Regions from separate parts of the Citricoccus parietis genome, predicted to be linked through region 2. Evidence: predicted binding sites of a transcription regulator. Region 2 holds the regulator's gene; each other region holds the start of a gene.
What was found. The regulator LexA, encoded in region 2, represses DNA repair genes until DNA is damaged. The targets are predictions, from matches to a motif close to TCGAACANNTGTTCGA.
Positions count from the first base shown of each region.

Region 1: a site for LexA is predicted at 2,115-2,130, ahead of ACFFIO_RS02145 (LexA family protein). Genes of this name have one in related genera too.
Region 3: a site for LexA is predicted at 2,494-2,509, ahead of ACFFIO_RS09180 (HNH endonuclease signature motif containing protein). Genes of this name have one in related genera too.
Region 4: a site for LexA is predicted at 2,100-2,115, ahead of ACFFIO_RS00430 (HNH endonuclease signature motif containing protein). Genes of this name have one in related genera too.

Region 1 is NZ_JBHLWH010000006.1:14,786-18,995, reverse strand. It holds gene ACFFIO_RS02155 (heparan-alpha-glucosaminide N-acetyltransferase domain-containing protein) at 1-722, shown strand, start outside; gene ACFFIO_RS02150 (hypothetical protein) at 1,143-1,754, shown strand; gene ACFFIO_RS02145 (LexA family protein) at 2,226-2,594, shown strand; gene ACFFIO_RS02140 (Y-family DNA polymerase) at 2,575-3,873, shown strand; gene ACFFIO_RS02135 (hypothetical protein) at 3,918-4,091, opposite strand.
Region 2 is NZ_JBHLWH010000027.1:158,460-162,669, forward strand. It holds gene ACFFIO_RS09800 (Ig-like domain-containing protein) at 1-1,051, opposite strand, end outside; gene ACFFIO_RS09805 (LysM peptidoglycan-binding domain-containing protein) at 1,162-1,521, opposite strand; gene lexA (transcriptional repressor LexA) at 1,732-2,475, shown strand; gene ACFFIO_RS09815 (hypothetical protein) at 2,481-3,377, shown strand; gene ACFFIO_RS09820 (ATP-dependent DNA helicase) at 3,374-4,210, opposite strand, start outside.
Region 3 is NZ_JBHLWH010000027.1:18,384-22,593, forward strand. It holds gene ACFFIO_RS09170 (Glu/Leu/Phe/Val dehydrogenase dimerization domain-containing protein) at 1-1,256, opposite strand, end outside; gene ACFFIO_RS09175 (LysR family transcriptional regulator) at 1,486-2,433, shown strand; gene ACFFIO_RS09180 (HNH endonuclease signature motif containing protein) at 2,549-4,210, shown strand, end outside.
Region 4 is NZ_JBHLWH010000001.1:92,773-96,982, reverse strand. It holds gene ACFFIO_RS00445 (DNA polymerase III subunit alpha) at 1-728, shown strand, start outside; gene ACFFIO_RS00440 (SRPBCC family protein) at 725-1,246, shown strand; gene ACFFIO_RS00435 (dihydrofolate reductase family protein) at 1,228-1,917, opposite strand; gene ACFFIO_RS00430 (HNH endonuclease signature motif containing protein) at 2,162-3,943, shown strand; gene thrS (threonine--tRNA ligase) at 4,151-4,210, shown strand, end outside.

The DNA.
Region 1 (4,210 bases), on a different contig from region 2:
AGGCGCTGCTGGCAACCCCGGGCATGACCATGCACGACCTGGACGAAGCCCTCGTCTACGGCCCGGAACTCGTGCCGAACACCTCCGGCTGGTGGCTGGCCATCACCACCCCGCACACCAACATGCCCCTGGCCATCGCCTCCAGCCTCGGCATGGCACTGCTGGCGCTGGGCCTGTTCCTGCTCATCGCCAACAAGGCGGGGCAATGGCTGAGTCCGCTGGCAGCCATGGGCGCCATGACCCTCACGCTCTACTCCGCCCACCTGCTCGTCCTGGCCCTGGAGATCCACTACGACGAACCCGCTCTGTGGTTCCTCGTGCACCTGGGGGTGGCCGTCGCGTTCGCCTGGTTCTGGCAACGATCCGTCGGCCAAGGCCCGCTGGAGAAGGTGGTGTCCCTGTCGGTCAAGGGCAGCCGGCGCCTCGTTTCCGGCAAAACCACCAACTCCGGTGGACCCACCGGCGGGCTCGCCACCCACCACTCAGACACCTCGGTCCAGACTCCCCGGGATACCACCAACTACACCACCGACGAAGAACTTCCCGGTTCGCCCGATCAGGCGAGCACCGGCCAAGATCCTCGGGTTTCCACCGATCGGCCCACCAGGGGCACTCCCATCCGGACCGATCGGGGCACCACCATCAACCTCGCCGACGACGAAGCTCCGGGCTACACCGACCAGATCGGCCCGGTCCGAGACCCAGGCAGCGGCACCGGCTAGGCCCTGCTGGGCTTCGTCTCCACCGACGCCGCACAACTGGCCCCCCACATGTCACCCAGGCCTTGGCTCGGACCCCGTGAGTCACCCCGCCTCACCCCGTAGGTAATGGATCTGGGCCCGGAGGAGACTGAGGTGGGTCTATGGAAGGACTGGCCACCGAGGCGACTCCGGTATCCCTGCTGTGGACACTGATCCTGCACCAGATAGCCTTGGGCATCGATGTCGCCCCTGCCCGATAACGCTCGTACTGAGGCGCTCCTTGCATCGCTTGTGAGTCTCCGAGGGCACCAGCGTGAACTGTTCGGGAGTTATTGAGGGGCGGCCGGGCCCAAGGGTTACGTTGGCGCAAAAACTGCGTCCTCCGCGCGGCATGGCGGTCGCTTCGGTTCTTCGGTCGTCTTCACCTAGTACTTTGGACTGGTGCCGATCTCCGCCTTCAACGCCTACCTTGATGAGTCTTCAGTGGCCCGCAGCGAGGCAGCCCAGGAGTACCTGGTGTGTGCGGCACTCTTGGAGCCCGATCAGGTGGAAATGGTCCGCGAGGAGCTCCGGCCCCTTCTACGCCCTGGCCAGATCAAACTGCACTGGACTGATGAGAACTCCAGTAGCCGACGGCGGATCGTGCAAGCCATAGGAGCCCTGGGCCCGATGAATGTCATCGTGACCCATCTCAGTGAACGTCAGCGTAAAACGGAACGGTTCCGTCGCAAGTGCCTGGAGGTCCTCTACTATCAACTCGCTGATCTCGAGGTTTACGATCTCACCCTCGAATGTCGCACCGAGGCACAGGACAAGAGAGACCGGGCCCACATTGTCGCCCTTCAAGGCCAAGGCCTCGATCGAGGAATCCGCATCTCGCACCGTCGCGGCGGAGATGAGCCCCTGCTATGGATCTCCGACATAGTGCTCGGAGCGGTCAACGCCTCCCACATAGGGGAGCACCAATATCTTGAGGCGCTGGAGCAGACGATCTACCTCAAGCAGAGCACTCCCGAATCCCTGATTCCCACAGGGCAAAACGAAAGGCCCTAGATCCAGTCGTCCGGCTGGGGTTCTAAGGCCTTCTTCCCTGTCCGTCGTAACGGTGGGCACTTCAAACAATAGTAGCCGCGCGGCCTACTTGCAAGACCGCGGATCACGACGTGAGACGGCACTGAGTGCAGAAGACAGGGTGGGGTTAGGGCCTCCACAACAGTTGAGGACAAGGCGGGCAAACCCGCCTAGGGCAGCAGCAATTTCCGGGCCATTGTTGCGGACGTTGCCAACCGCTGGGCCCCACATCAAGGCCGGCTCGTAGGCCTGTCGCCTCACCCGTCCAACCAGCGCCCCAACCGCGGCCGGCGAGAGCAGATTCTGGCAGCGGCCTCCAGTTACCACGTGTACGATTACCAATCGAACATAGTTTCGATTCATTGGGGTGGAGAGTTGCTGGCAACTGAGGTCCGGGCCCTGGCCGATGGGCTAGACGACCAGCTCCGAACGCGCGTCGAGGACGGCGTGGTCATGGCCGGCTTCCCCTCGCCGTCCCAGGACTACACCACCGCCGAGATCGACCTGAGCGAGCACCTGATGCCCAACCGGGCCTCGACGTACCTGGTGCGGGCGCGGGGACACTCCATGACCGGTGCCGGGATCTGGGACGGCGACGAACTGGTGGTCGATCGCTCGATTCGACCCCAGCACGGCCACGTGGTGATCGCCGTGCTCGATGGCGAACTGACCGTGAAACGACTCAGCATCCACGCCGACGGCCGCGTGGTGCTCTCCTCGGAGAACCCGGCGTATCCCGACATCGCCGTTCCCTCACTCTCGGATCTGCGGGTCTGGGGTGTGGTCACGGTGGCACTGCATCATGTCTCCCGCGCCTCGTGAGGCCATGATCGCCCTGGTGGACTGCGCCAGTTTCTACGCCTCGTGCGAGCGGGTCTTCGACCCGAGCCTGGAGAATCGTCCGGTGGTGGTGCTGTCCAACAACGATGGCTGCGTGGTGGCCATGTCCCAGGAGGCCAAAGCGCTGGGGATCCCCATGGGCATGCCCTGGTTCAAGCTCGAGCCCGTCGCCGCGGCGCAGGGGATCGTGGCGCGGTCCTCCAACTATGAGCTGTACGGCAGCCTCTCGGCGAGGGTCATGGAGGTCATCGGCCGGCACGCGGCCTGGCAAGAGGTCTACAGCATTGATGAGTCGTTCATCGGCCTGCGGGGCACCGTCGAGGAGCTGGTGCAGCTCGGCCGGCGTATCCGCGAGGACGTGGCCCGCTGCACCGGGATCCCCGTGCGCGTGGGCATCGCCCCCACCAAAACCCTAGCGAAGGTCGCCCTGCTCGGGGTGAAGCGCTCCGCCCCGCTAGCCGAAGTCGGTGTGTGCCACTTCGGGGGCTACTCCCCCACCCAACGGGACGCCATTCTGGCCAGCATCCCCGTCACCGACTTGTGGGGCGTGGCCGGACGTCTCGGCCGCCGCCTGGCGAATCTGAATATCCATACCGCCGCCGACCTCGCCGCCCAAGACCCCGGGCAGATGCGTCGGCGGTTCTCGGTGGTCCTGGAGCGCACCGTGCGCGAACTGCGCGGCACACCCTGCATCCCCCTGGAAGAAGAACCCCGCCAGTACAAAGATCAGCTCATCTACTCCCGATCTTTCTCGGAGCCGGTCACCACCACCCCGGCCATGCGCCAAGTCCTGTCCATCTACGCCCAGCAACTCGCCTCCCGCCTCCGCAGTGCCGGCCAGCAGGCCCGCGTGCTCACGGCTTGGGCCTCCACCTCCCCGTTCGCCACAGACCAGGAACCCCACTCACCCCAGGTCAGTGCCGTGCTGCCCGTACCCACGGCAGAGCCGCTGACGATCGCACGCGGATCCCTAGGGCTAGCCGAGTTGATCCGTCCGGGCACCCGGTACGTGCGGGCCGGCGTCGTACTCACCGATCTACGCCCGGCCGGCCAGGCCGAGACCCTCCCCGGCCTCGGCCCGCCTGGTGAGGGCCGGCAGCTCGGCCCCACCCTAGATGCTGTGGTGGCCCGCTTCGGGGTCGGGAGTATTGGCCTGGGATATGGGGGCCTCGGAACACCACCGTCCTGGCAGATGCGCCGCGCCATGCTCTCCCCTCGGGCCACCACTCACTGGGACGAGCTCGTCACTGTCCGCCTGTGAAGGACACCCGCAGACACCGGGACCAGTGGTGAGGGGCATTCGGCTCAGTACTCGCTGCGGCGCAGATTCATGATGCGCCAGCCGGCGGGCACTCGCTCACGCAGCGCGGCAACCGCCGCCTCGTAGGACTCGCCCTCAGCCGTCAACTCATCGGCCTTCCGATCTCCACGACCCGTGTCATCGTCGGGGATGGTCTCGATGACGGTGGTGATGTTCATCCGTTCAGCCTATGTGCCTTCGGCCCAGGAGGTCGGGTGCGGCAGACTGGGGCTCATGTGTGGACGGTATGTGATGGCCCGAGGTCTGAGCATTAATCGGCTGATGCAACAGCGTCGTC
Region 2 (4,210 bases):
CGCGGTTCACCCGGAAGACCAGCTCCGCGCCGGCCGTCAGCTCGGGGATGGGGACGATCTGATCCTGTTCTTCACCGTCACAGTCCTGCAGGTAGTGCCCGGTGACGGCCGAGGCGGCATGAAGGCAACCGGCTACCCGAACGGGGGCCGTTGCCGCCACACTGCCGTCAGCACCAGCGGGTGAGGTCGATCCGGCGGAGGCGTCCGTGGGAGGGACGATGCTCATGGCCTGAATGTCCCCGTTGGACAGAGCCACGGTGACCAGGTCCCGCTCGGTAGACAAAGCCACCTGGTCCACCTCAGGACCGGACGGCTGTGGCACCGCACCCACCAGCCGCTCATCCTGCACGGAGTGGCCTGGCCAGGACAGGGTGCCGGACTCAGGGTCCACCACCACCGGAACGTCGCCCACGGCCACCAGCTGCGGTTCCTGCATTCCGGACAACCCTTCGAGGCCGTCCTGGCGGGTCTCCACCAGGGCACCAGGCTGCTCGCCCTCGGCCGCGAAGCGAATCACGGTGTCCCGGCCGAGGTCCGCCACGAACACCTCGCCACCCACCGTGGTCGTCGACGTCACGGCTCCCTCGGCCTCGTAGAGCGGTTCGTCCGTCGAGACCTGGGGCGTCGGGTCCACCGTCCCCGCGTAGACGGCCCCCTCGGCGGGATTGCTGGCCGAGATGACGCCGGCGCCCAGCGCGAAATCCTGGGTGGCCGGCATCATGACCTGGTCGCCGGCGACCATGGCGGTGGTGTCAATGGAGGTCAAGGCGCCGGAGGCCGGGTCCAGCATGAGGGCGGTGGCATCCTCCTGGTGAAGTTCGAAGTCCTCCACCGGGGGCCGGAAACCACCGTCCAGGATGGTGGACTCGTGGTTCAGGTGGCCGACGTATCCCCCACTGTTGTGGGTGACCCAGATGCCGGCATCATGCAGGTCGAGGTCAGCCGTGTCGAAGCCGGGATAGAGGAAGGCACCAGTGGCCACGAGGGCACCGACGGCGGAGAAGGCCACCGGGGTCGCCACAGACTTCATCTGCTTGCGCTTGTTCCCCATGAGTGCCCCGTCATCAGCAGTTGATCCGCCTCACTACGGACCCAGGCCATCCTAGCGGCGGGCTGAAGGGAGTCGAATCCCCCGGCACTCCCTGCGGGGCCAGCGGAGACTCAGGCCCCAGCGGGGACGAACAACACCTGACCGGGCTGCAGGTCGCCACCGTCGAGGTCATTAAGTTCGCCGATGCGCAGGATGGCCTCGTTGCGGGGCGACTCGGGGGCCGTGCGCCCGGCGATGGCCCACAAGGTGTCGCCATAGTTCACCGTGACCGTCTCCACGTCCGCAGCCGGCTGGTCATCGGAGGCCGCCGCCGGAGCCATCCCGTGGGCGCCGAAGAAGACGGCGGCCACTGCGGCCAGGACCGCCAGAACGATGACGGGGAACCCCACGAAGAGGAAACGACCACGGCGGTTCAGGTGGAATCCGGCGGAGCCGGCCGTGCGGATCTGGACCGATGCTGCAGTGCTCATGCTCTTCTGCCTCTCCTCCCGGAACCCCGGGCCATCTAGAACGTGTGTTCGACTGCTTCGACGTCATGTCTAGCACGCCTGTTCGAAACATGCCAAGAAAAATTCGAACATATCTTTGAATCGAGGGTGTGACTCCGGTACCGTCGGACCCAGCGACCAGCAAGAGACACTTCACCAAGACCGACGGACACGATAAGAACGGATGGTCGAATGGCCCCCCGGATTCCCACTCCCGCCCCGGACCCGCACCACGATCACGGCGTCCGGCCCCTCACCGATCGTCAGCGGATCATCCTCGGATCCATCCGCTCTGCGATCGCCGCACACGGGTATCCGCCGTCCATGCGGGAGATCGGAGATGCGGCCGGCTTGGCCTCGCTGTCATCGGTCACCCATCAACTGGGTCAGCTGGAGAAGCTCGGCTACATCCGCAAGGATCCGGGCCGCCCGCGGGCCATGGAGGTCCTGCTGGACGAGAACGGCCTGGCCCTCGTGGCCGAGTCCGCCGTCACGTCCCCCGAATCGGCAGCCACGCCGGAGGGGGCGGTGAGGACCCTGCACACCGGGGCCGCCGACGGTGATGCCGTCCCGGTCCCCCTGGTGGGCCGGATTGCCGCCGGTGGGCCGATCCTCGCCGACCAGCAGGTCGAGGACGTCATGACCCTGCCGCGTCAACTGACCGGCGAGGGGGAACTGTTCATGCTGAAGGTCTACGGCGATTCCATGGTCGATGCGGCCATCTGCGACGGCGACTGGGTGGTGGTGCGTCAGCAGAACAACGCACAGAACGGGGACATCGTCGCCGCGTTGCTGGACGACGAGGCCACCGTCAAGACCTTCCGGCAGCGGGATGGCCACACGTGGCTGCTGCCGCAGAACTCTGCGTATGAGCCCATCCTCGGCGACGAGGCGACGGTCATGGGCAAGGTCGTCACGGTACTCCGGGCGCTCTGAGCCCCATGAACCATCGGCCTCTGCCGCCGGGCGTCCGCGTGGCGGATGCCGAGGAGTTCGTCTACACCCACGGGCGGCTGCTCGAACGCCGCCGGGTGGACCTGCTGCTCCACGGCGGCGGCACCGAGGGTGTCCTGGCTGCCCTGGGGGCGTACCGCAATCCTGACGGTGGATTCGGTCACGGCCTCGAACCCGATGTGCAGTCACCGAAGAGTGAGGCGCTCTCCACGCTGACGGCTCTGGACCTCTTGGCCGGTTGGGATCTGGCCGAGCACCCCTGGGTTCGCTCTGGACTGGAATGGGTGGCCTCGACTTCCGGGCTGGACGGTTCCGTGCCGTTCGTCACCGAGGCCTCCCTCGAGTGGCCCCATGCACCGTGGGTCCAACCGGTTCCCGGCGGTTCGCACCTCACGTATGGCTTCGCCGCCGCAGCCCTGCTGACGGGGTTCGCGGGCGGGTGGGCTGAGGCCGCCTCGGACTGGTGCCGCCTCCGCTTGTCCCGGGCTGCGACTGCCGGCGACCTGCCCGCCTATGAGGCCAAGTACGCCCTGAGGTTCCTCGCTGCGGACGGCCTTCCCACGGGCTCGGTCGACAGCCCGATTCTGGCAGCCCTTCGTGAGCGGTTGTCCGCCAACGGCTCCCTCCCCGTGCAGGGTGGCGTTGAGGACGAGAGCATCCATGCGCTCGACCTGGTCCACCATCCTTGGACGGTCCCCTTCCCCTCGGACCTCTACGGCGGCCTGGTCCCTGCGGCCGTGATGTCCCGGGACCGCCGGTGGCTCGCATCCGCCCAGGAGCCCGATGGCGGATGGTCCGTGGACTGGCCGGCCTGGAGCCCGGCCCCCGGCATCGAATGGCGGGCCATTCGCACGGTCGGCGCCCTCGAGATGCTGATCCGCTAGTCAGCGGGACGGAGCCGCTCCAGCACGCCGCGGACCACGGAGGGATCGGCCGTCGGCCAGAAGTCCGGCAGGGTCGAACGCAGGAACGATCCGTACCGTTCCGTCGCGAGCCTGGAGTCGAGGACAGCCACCACACCGCGGTCCGTCGCGGTCCTGATGAGCCGGCCGGCGCCCTGCGCCAGGCGGACCGCCGCATGGGAGGCGGAGACCGCCATGAACCCGTTGCCGCCATGCCGGCTGATGTCTCTGGACCGCGCCGTGGACAGGGGATCGTCCGGTCGCGGGAACGGGATCCGATCGATGACCACCAGGCGGCAGGACTCGCCGGGTACGTCCACGCCCTGCCACAGGCTCATGGTCCCGAACAGACAGGTGTCCTCCTCCGTGGCGAACTGACGCACCAGGGCGGTCAGCGTGGTGTCGCCCTGGCACAGGATCGTGGGCTTCGGACCGAGCCGCGTGCGCATCTCGGCGGCAGCGTCCTCGGCGGCTCGTTTGGAGGAGAACAGGCACAGAGCGCCGCCGCCGGACGCCCTGAGCAGTGCCTCGAGTTCGTCATAGGCCTCGGGGGCAGCGAACCGACCCGGCTTCGGCAGATGCCGGGCCACGTAGAGCACACCCTGCCTCGGGTAGTCGAAGGGGCTGCCCACGTCCAGACCGGTCCAGGCCGGCGCCCCCTCGCCCATCAGGCCGAGGGATCCCGCCACCGGGTTGAACGACTCACCGATGGCCAGCGTGGCCGAGGTCAGCACGGTCGTGGCCTGGCCGAAGAGTCCCTCACGGAGTTTGCCGGCCACGGACAGCGGGGCCACGTAGAGCATCGGAGCCGCGGA
Region 3 (4,210 bases), 140 kb from region 2:
GCACTGCGCCGGGGGCTCACCCTCGCGCCGCTCCATTCCGTGAGCATGTAGGCCACCTTGCCCTGCATCTCCTGCCGCAGGCGGCGGAACGAGTCCTCGGGATCCGTGCCCACCTGCCCCTGCAGCAGCCACCAGGCCCAGGCCGCCGCCCCGGCGTTGGCCACGAAATCCGGGATCACCGGGATCCCGCGCACGGCCAGGCGTTCCTCCGCGTCCGGCGTCGTGGGTGAGTTCGCTGCCTCGACCACCGCCCGGGCCGCGACGTCCGCCACGGACCCGACCCCCAGCGCATAGGAGACCGCCGCCGGGACGAGGATGTCCGCGGGTGCCGCGAGCACCGCCTCGCGCGGCAGCAGCTCGACGCCGGACGGTACGGTCGCCCGATCGATCTCGCCGTAGTGGTCGCGGGCGGCCAGCAGGGCCGGGATGTCCAGGCCGCGGGGACAGAACAGGGTGCCGGCGGCGTCGGCGATCGCGGTCACGGGGACACCGGCCTCGTGCAGGTACCAGGCGGCCCCGCCGCCCATGGTGCCGATGCCCTGGATGGCCACCGTGGTCCGCGTGGGTTCCCATCCGAGGGCGGCCGCCGTCCCCAGGCAGGCCTGTGCCACCCCGTAGCCACCGATCACGTCCCCCAGCGGCAGGCCGTCCCGGTCCACGGTCTCGAGACCTGCGCGGACGCGGTCCAGAGTGGCGGCCGGGTCCGGCGAGCGCCGGATGGCGGCGTGGAAGGACTGGTCCAACCCCAGCCGGGTGAAGACTGCGTCGAGGTCCGACTGGGAGACGCCGAGGTCCTCGGCGGTGACCCAGGAGTTCTCCAGCCACGGCCGCATGTGCGCGAAGAACCGCTCCAGCACGCCGAGCGCGTCCGGGTCCCGCGGATCGCAGTCGACGCCCGCCTTGGCCCCGCCGACGGGCAGGCCGAACGCCGCGGTCTTGGTGGCCATACAGCGTGCCAGGTCGGCGACTTCGTCCCGGGTGCAGCCGGCTCGCATGCGGGTGCCTCCCGTGGCCATGCCCCCGACCAGGGTGTGCACCACGAGCCATCCCCGGGAACCGGTGACCGGATCGGTCCACGCGATCTCATGCTCCGGTGGACGGTCGAAGGGGTCTGGACGCGTGAACGGCTCCCCCGACGGGTTCCTGGGCGGGGCCTCCGGCCTGGTGCCGGGCAGGGTTTCTGGCCGGGTGCTGCGTACCGGTCCACTCGTGCCATAGTGCGTTCGGTTGCCATCAGGGTTCTGGATCAGGGTCATACCCGCCACCTCCATCGAGTTCACGGTTGGTCCCGCAGCGATTCGCCCTCCGGCGTGTGCTCCGGTGCGTGCTTCGGTGAATGTTCGGTTCCCGCCGGATCGGCTCCGGCTCGTACTCCCAGCGTGGAGGGGGTTGCCGTTGGCGTCTATCGCCGGTTCCTGCACGATGCCGTGCACCGGGACTGCAAGGTCTCCCCCGCCATGGCGGCCCGCCCCTATGCTGACGCGCATGGAGTTGTCGTTGCGTCGGCTGAGGATGCTGCGGGAGTTGCACCTGCGCGGCACCGTGACCGCCGTCGCGGCCGCCCTTCACTACAGCCCGTCCGGCATCTCCCAGCAGTTGGCCCAGCTGGAGCGCGACGTCGGCGCCCGGCTCGTGGAGCGGCATGGCCGCCGGCTGCTGCTCACCGACCTCGGGCTCGTCCTCGCCGAACATGCCGAACAGATCCTCGGCTCGGTGGACCGGGCGACGATGGCCCTGGAGCAGGCTCAGAACGGCGTGACGGCACGCCTCACCGCGGGTGTGTGGGCGTCCGTTGCCTCCAGCCTCGTGCCGCAGGCCCTGTCCAGTCTGGCGGTGAGGTATCCCGGTATCGAGGTCCGCACCGTGGAGTTGGACCCCGAGCAGACGGCGGGTGCGGTCAAGGACGGAACCTTGGACTTCTCCTTCGTCATCGACTACTCGGTGACTCCGGTGACCTGGGACCCCAACCTGACCCGGACGGTCATCGCCGTGGAGCGGCTCCACGCCGCCGTGCCCACCGGGATGATCCCCTCCGAGACGGTGCGGCTGGCCCAGTTGGCCGACTATCCGTGGATCCTGGCCCGGGAGAGCGACCACTTCGGCCATGCGGTCCGCATCGCCTGCCACCAGAAGGGCTTCGACCCGAGGATCGTCCACACCGTGGCCGAACAGCCCACCGCCCTGGCCATGGCCGCCGGCGGCCTCGGGGTGACACTGGTGTCCGATCTCGCGCTGGAGCTGATCCCGGACGGAGTGGACATCATCGCCCTGGAGGAACCGGTGATGAGGACGGTCTCCATCGCCTATCGCACTACCCCCACACGCCGGCCGTCCCTCGACCTCGTCATCAACGCGATCCGCACGGCCGCCGCTGAGAAGGGACTGGCCATCGGCTCAGCCCCGGTTTCGTCTGGGTCCGCTCCGGAGTCCTGAGTTTCTCGCTCAGTCATCCACATTTCCGTGGAGGGTGCTTATCTCGTCCGTCCCACATGATCGAATATATGTACTAGCACGAGGGACGGCGACAGGGCGGAAGGAGGGTGGCGGCATGACAGCAGAGGAGAGCGAACCCTCGCGTGGCCTGGACGAGTTGGCCGAGTGGGCCACTCCGGAGGTCCTTGATGTCGCTCGCCAAGCTTTGGAGCTACTGGCTGAACGCCTGTCCGGCCCCACCACGGTCGATGCCTTCGAACGCGTGATCCCGCCACCCACTGATGCAGACTGGTCCGGGCTGACCTCTCTCGCGCCGATTGCCCCGGGAGAGTCACCCCACGGCCCCGACTTCGTGGCCGCACCAGAGACCTTCGCCTCCGGTTCGCTACCCGTCATCCACCGCCGGGTCGAAGATCTGGGGCGTCTTCTGACAGCGGTGCATACTTCGTTGGCCGGTCATGCCGCCCATGCCATGGGTGAGGGTTCCCTCCGCGAGCCGTTGCTCGGCATCCCTGGAGGTGCCAAGCCGTTTCGGGACGCCCCGGACTGGATGGTGAAGACCCTGCGGATTCCCCGGCCGGAGGCACGCAGACGCATCCACCGTGCCCAGCGGGTCCAGCCGCCGGTCCCAGAGATCACTGGCCACCAGCGCAGTGCCGCCTACCCCGTCCTGGCCGAGGCCTTCCTGCAGGGGCATCTCGACCCATGCACTCTCGACCTGATCTCCACGGCCCTGGACCAGACGAAAAAGGATGCCGAGGCGACGAACGCAGACCCCTCCTTGACCGCGGATTGGCTGTCCCGGGGCGAGGAGACCCTGACGGCCCAGGCCACCGTCCTGGACCCGGAGTTGATGCGACATGCCTGTACCCGCTGGCGTCAGTGGGCCCAACACGCGCTCAACCCGGATGGGGCAGAACCGTCCGAGGCCGTCCCGTCCGTCGAGCAGGGACTTTCCTACCGAGGCAAGCGTCGGGGCTTCCACCTGTGGAAGATCGCCGCGGACGACCTCCAGCACGAGGTCCTCAGCACCATCGCCGGCGCCGCGACCAACCCCCGCGCGCAGACCGATGTTCTCCAGAGCGATGCAGCGCCCACCAGCAGCGCGAGGACAACTGCGGAGACGCCCGCAGGCAGCTCCTACGAGGCTGGCGAAGCGGGCAGCGCCGAAGTCGACCCCACGAACGGCGCAGAGGTTCCTTCGGTGGAGAACCCTTCGTCGGAGGTTCCTGTCGAGGACGTCTCGGATGGAGCAGGCCTCTGGCCGGATGCCGACGTCATGTCCGTCGACCGGCGGTCCCGTCACCAGCGCCAACTGGACGGCCTGACTTCCGCCCTCATGGGGGCATTGGCATTGGTCGAGGGCAACGGCCTGCCGTCGTCCGGCGGGAACCGCCCTCTGGTCATGGTGACCATCGACTACGAGACACTCGCCGGTCAGGTCGGGAGCAGCCAGGATTCCACAGCCGGAACCTCCCCGCCCGAATCCAGATCGGCCGACGCACCGAAACCGCCAGAACCACCAGACCCACCCGACGAGCCGGACATGCTTCCACTCGACCTCGGCACCTACAGGTCGGAGGCGGCCTTCACCGGTCCGATCAGTCCCAACACCGTCCGTACCCTCGCCTGTGACGCCGACATCCTGCCCGTGGTCATGGGCGGCCCAGGGCAGGTCTTGGACGTGGGGCGCACCCAACGGCTCTTTCCACATCGGCTCCGCCGGGCCATCACAGCCCGCGACGGCGGATGCGCGTCACCCGGCTGCACGATGCCC
Region 4 (4,210 bases), on a different contig from region 2:
TCGTGCCGATGTTCCCGGAGCCCAGTCGGGACCAACGGGTGCGGACCGAGCTCGATCTGACCGCCATGGACACGACCGCCCACTTGATGGAGTCGCACCGGCCGTACCTGGAGGCGCTCGGGGTGACGGCGGCGGAGGACCTGCTCGGGTTGCGGTCACAGTCGCGGGTGCTGGTGGCCGGGGTGCGGGTGGCGACGCAGACCCCGCCCATGCGCAGCGGCAAACGCGTGGTGTTCATCTCCGTGGACGACGGAACGGGTTGCGTGGACGCCTCATTCTTCACGGAGGCCCAGCATGAGACCGGTGAGATGCTGTTCTCGGCCCGGCTGATGCTGATCGAGGGCACGACGCGACGGACCGGTCCCAAGGCCATCAGCCTGCAGGCCATTCGTGCCTGGGACCTGCACCGGCCCGAGTCCCTGCCTGATCCGGACCATCTGGAGGGCACGCGGGACGAATGGCGGGCCTGGCTGCGCCGGGACCGGACCCGGGCGGGTGCGCCACCTGCTCCGGTGCCGTGGGGTCCTGCTGCCTCATCAGCCGCCCAACAGCAGGAGACCGGTGGCTCGCGTCAGGTGGCGGGGGCCACCGCGCGGCGTCCCGACATCCCTCACCATGACACCGGGTCCTGGCCGGTCAAGGTGCGCGGCCCGGTGGGAGTTCCGGAGGGTGCCTCGGCGACGGGCGGAAACCGGTCTGCCCCAGAACGTGCGACGATCGGACCATGACGAGCACATTCACGGTGGTGACCCCGTCGTCGCACGCAGCCGAGCGGCTCTTCGAGCTCTCCCTGAGCATTGACGAGCATCTCGGATCGATGGCCGCCTCCGACGAACAGGCCATCGACGGCGTGACCTCGGGGCAGATCGGTCTCGGCGAGACCGTCACCTGGCGGGCCCGGCACTTCGGGATCTGGTTCACCATGACCTCCCAGATCACCGAACATGACCGTCCCCGTCGGTTCGTCGACGAGCAGATCACCGGCCCCTTCCGCTCCTTCCGCCACGTCCACGACTTCTCGAGTGAGGTCCACGGATCCGCGGGAGCCGGACTCGCAACGGCCGGGGGAACCGCTCAGAGGGCGAGCACCATGACGGATACGATCACCGTGACGTCGCCTCTCTTCGGACGCCTGGCCGAAGGGCTGATCCTGGTGCCCTACCTCCGCCGGCTGATCCGGCAGCGCAACCGGCATCTGTTAGCCGTTCTTGACGCCGAAGCCACGGCTCAACGCCAGAAGAAGTGATGCTCCATCCCACTGGGGCTCAGGACACTCTCATGATGGAAGCGGTCCTCGAAGTCCGTCGGACTGGTCCACAGTCGCAGTCCTGAACCGATGTCATGGGGTGCGACGGCGATGTGCAGGTCCTCCACGAGGCCTGCTTCGAGGAACTCCAGCACCGTCGTGACACCACCACCGAGGCGGACGTCCTTGCCCTGCGCGGCGTCCATGGCGATCCTCAGTGCCTCGGACGGGCTGGCATCGAGGAAATGGAACGTCGTGTCGCTGAGCGAGAAGGACGGGCGCAGGTGGTGCGTCAGCACGAACACCGGGGTGCGGAACGGCGGATCATCACCCCACCAGCCCTTCCAGTCCTCGCTCGTCCAAGGGCCCCGGAACGGACTGAATTTGTGGCTGCCCATGATCTCGGCCCCGATGTTGTGGGTGAAGTCGCGGACGATGTGGTCGTCCACACCCCGGGAGCCGCCGGGATCCGTCCGATTGGGCCAGCTGTCCGTTGCCCCCGCCCACTGAGTCAGGGGGCCCGGGTCCACATGACCGAAGGGGCGTTCCAGGGTCTGGTCTTCCCCTGCGGCGACGCCGTCTTGCGAGACAAAGAAGTTCTGGACTTTGAGTCGTTGAGGCCTGCGCCGGTGAAGCGGCTCGCCGGTGGGGGAATCTGTCGTGGAAGGCATAGGTACATCCCGGTTCTGGGCTGCATTGTCAGCAGTCGGACGCTGGTGGTTGCCCCGAGTGTAGAAACGCACGACGTCGGATGGCCAGATACGTGGTGCGTGCACCTCCTGCACAGGCGACCGAATGCAGGAAGATGTCCACCTTCTGCGGTGGGGGCGCTTATCGTGTCCCGGCATCATGATCGAATATATGTACTAGGCGGACAACTTGGTGAGGTCGCAACTACACGGGGGAGGAGCACCGGTGATCGAGAAGGGCGAGTTGGCAGGGCTGGACCTGCCCAAGTTGCTGGCAGCCTCCCGCCTCCTCCTGGAGGAGCTGGCGGCACGGGTCTCGGATCCCCGGCTGCCGGATGCCGTCGACCGCATCCCGGATGGGCCGGCCCATGATCGTTCCTCGGAGTGGGGGCTGTATGCCCATGCGGACAGGGTGCTCGACGAGAGGGGCGGCGCGGACCCGGATGAGTTGCTGGGCGAAGAATCTCGGAACGGCGAGTCTCCGAACGGCGAGACCCTGGGTGTCACCGCGGAAGCTGTGCCGGAGGGATGTCTGCCGGTCGTGCTGTCCCGGGTCGAGGAGCTCGGCCGATGGGTGGATGTGGCTCGAACGGGGTTGGCGGGACATGTGGGCCACGTCTTCGAAGGGCATGCGACCCGTCGCGGCGTGTTGGGGATACCGGAGGGCAAGTGTGCCTACCGCAATGGGGCGGACTACCTCCAACAGGTCCTGCGCATCCCCCGTCATGAGGCGAAGAAGCGTGTCCGCCGCGCTGCCCGTGTCATGCCGCAGTTGTCACAGGACCGCGCCCAGGTGATTCCACCCGAGATGACTGCACTGGCCGGCACTGTGGCCTCTGCCCAGGCCGACCTCGCCGCGGTGGACACGGTGTCGGATGCCCTTACGTCTGCTCGTGCCGATGCGGCCCGGGCCGGAGCACCGAAGGACCACATCGACCTCTTGATCGCTGAGGGGGAGCGGGTATTGGTTGCCCAGGCGCAGGAGATGGACCCGGACGCCGTACGGAAGGTGTGCGCGTACTGGCGCCAACGCTTCGACGCTGTGGTGAATCCCGATGGTCTCGAGCCCACCGAGGCGCAGATGAACGCGGCCCAGGGGCTCTTCTATCACGGCAAGGGCACCGCGAACCTGCACCGCTGGTCCCTGCTGGCGACCGACGGCCAGCATGAGACGCTGAAGACCCTCGTGTCCGCGTCCTCCAACCCTCGCAGGTCTGCTGACGAGCAGCCGGGTGCCGAGGTGTGGGGGGAGCATCTGGATGTTGCGGACTCGCTGGATTCCCGGAGCCGGGCCCAACGGGAACTGGATGGACTCATCAGTGCTTTGACCGGTGCACTGGCCTTGACGAACCAAACGACTCCCACCGCCGAAGAGGGCGGATCTGACCTGCCCGATGCCGGGGGTGGCGGTGTCAGGCCCCAGGTGCTGGTGACGATCGACTACGAGTCCCTGGCGGGTCACTACACCAGCGTGAAGGGCAGCGCCGGCACCGGTCACATGGTCTCCCAGGCGGCCTATGCGGGTGCAGTCGATCCACAGACCATCCGGCAGAAGGCCTGTGATGCGGACCTGATCCCCATCGTGCTCGGCGGGTCAGGAGAAGTGCTCGATGTGGGTCGATCCCAGAGGCTGTTCACCCGAAAGCTCAGACGGGCCATCGTCGCCCGGGATGGCGGATGCGCGGCGCCCGCCTGTTCCATACCCGCTCCCTGGTGCGAAGCCCACCACATCCGCTTCTGGGAGCATGGCGGGCCCACCAGTGTCGAGAACGGAGTCCTGCTCTGCTCACATCACCACCACGCAGTCCATGCCGGCGCATGGGAGATCGAGGTCAAAGACGGTGTGCCCTGGTTCATCCCTGCCCGCTATCACGACCCCGAACAACGGCCCCGCCGCAACCACTATTGGCGCCCCCGAGATCCAGGTGGTCCTGGCAGTCCGGGGCCCGAGACACCAAGGGGACCAGGGGGACCAGGTCGCCGCGACAATCTCGATGACGCGGCGTGAACCGGATGAACCAACTGAACCAGCTGAATCAACCACCGCCACGCTTCTGACATGCGGCCGTCCGATTCGCACGCCGCCACCAGCGGCACCACGGCATGCACGCCATCAGACGGCGAACCACCCACGACTGCCCTAGAATGGCCGGTGGCTGGCGGTGGCCACCGTATGCCACCGGCCCTGAAGCCCTACCCGAGGAGGAACCGGACCGTGTCCGAGGCGTCGCAACACGAACAGATCACCATCACCGTCAACGCGGAATCGCGGGAG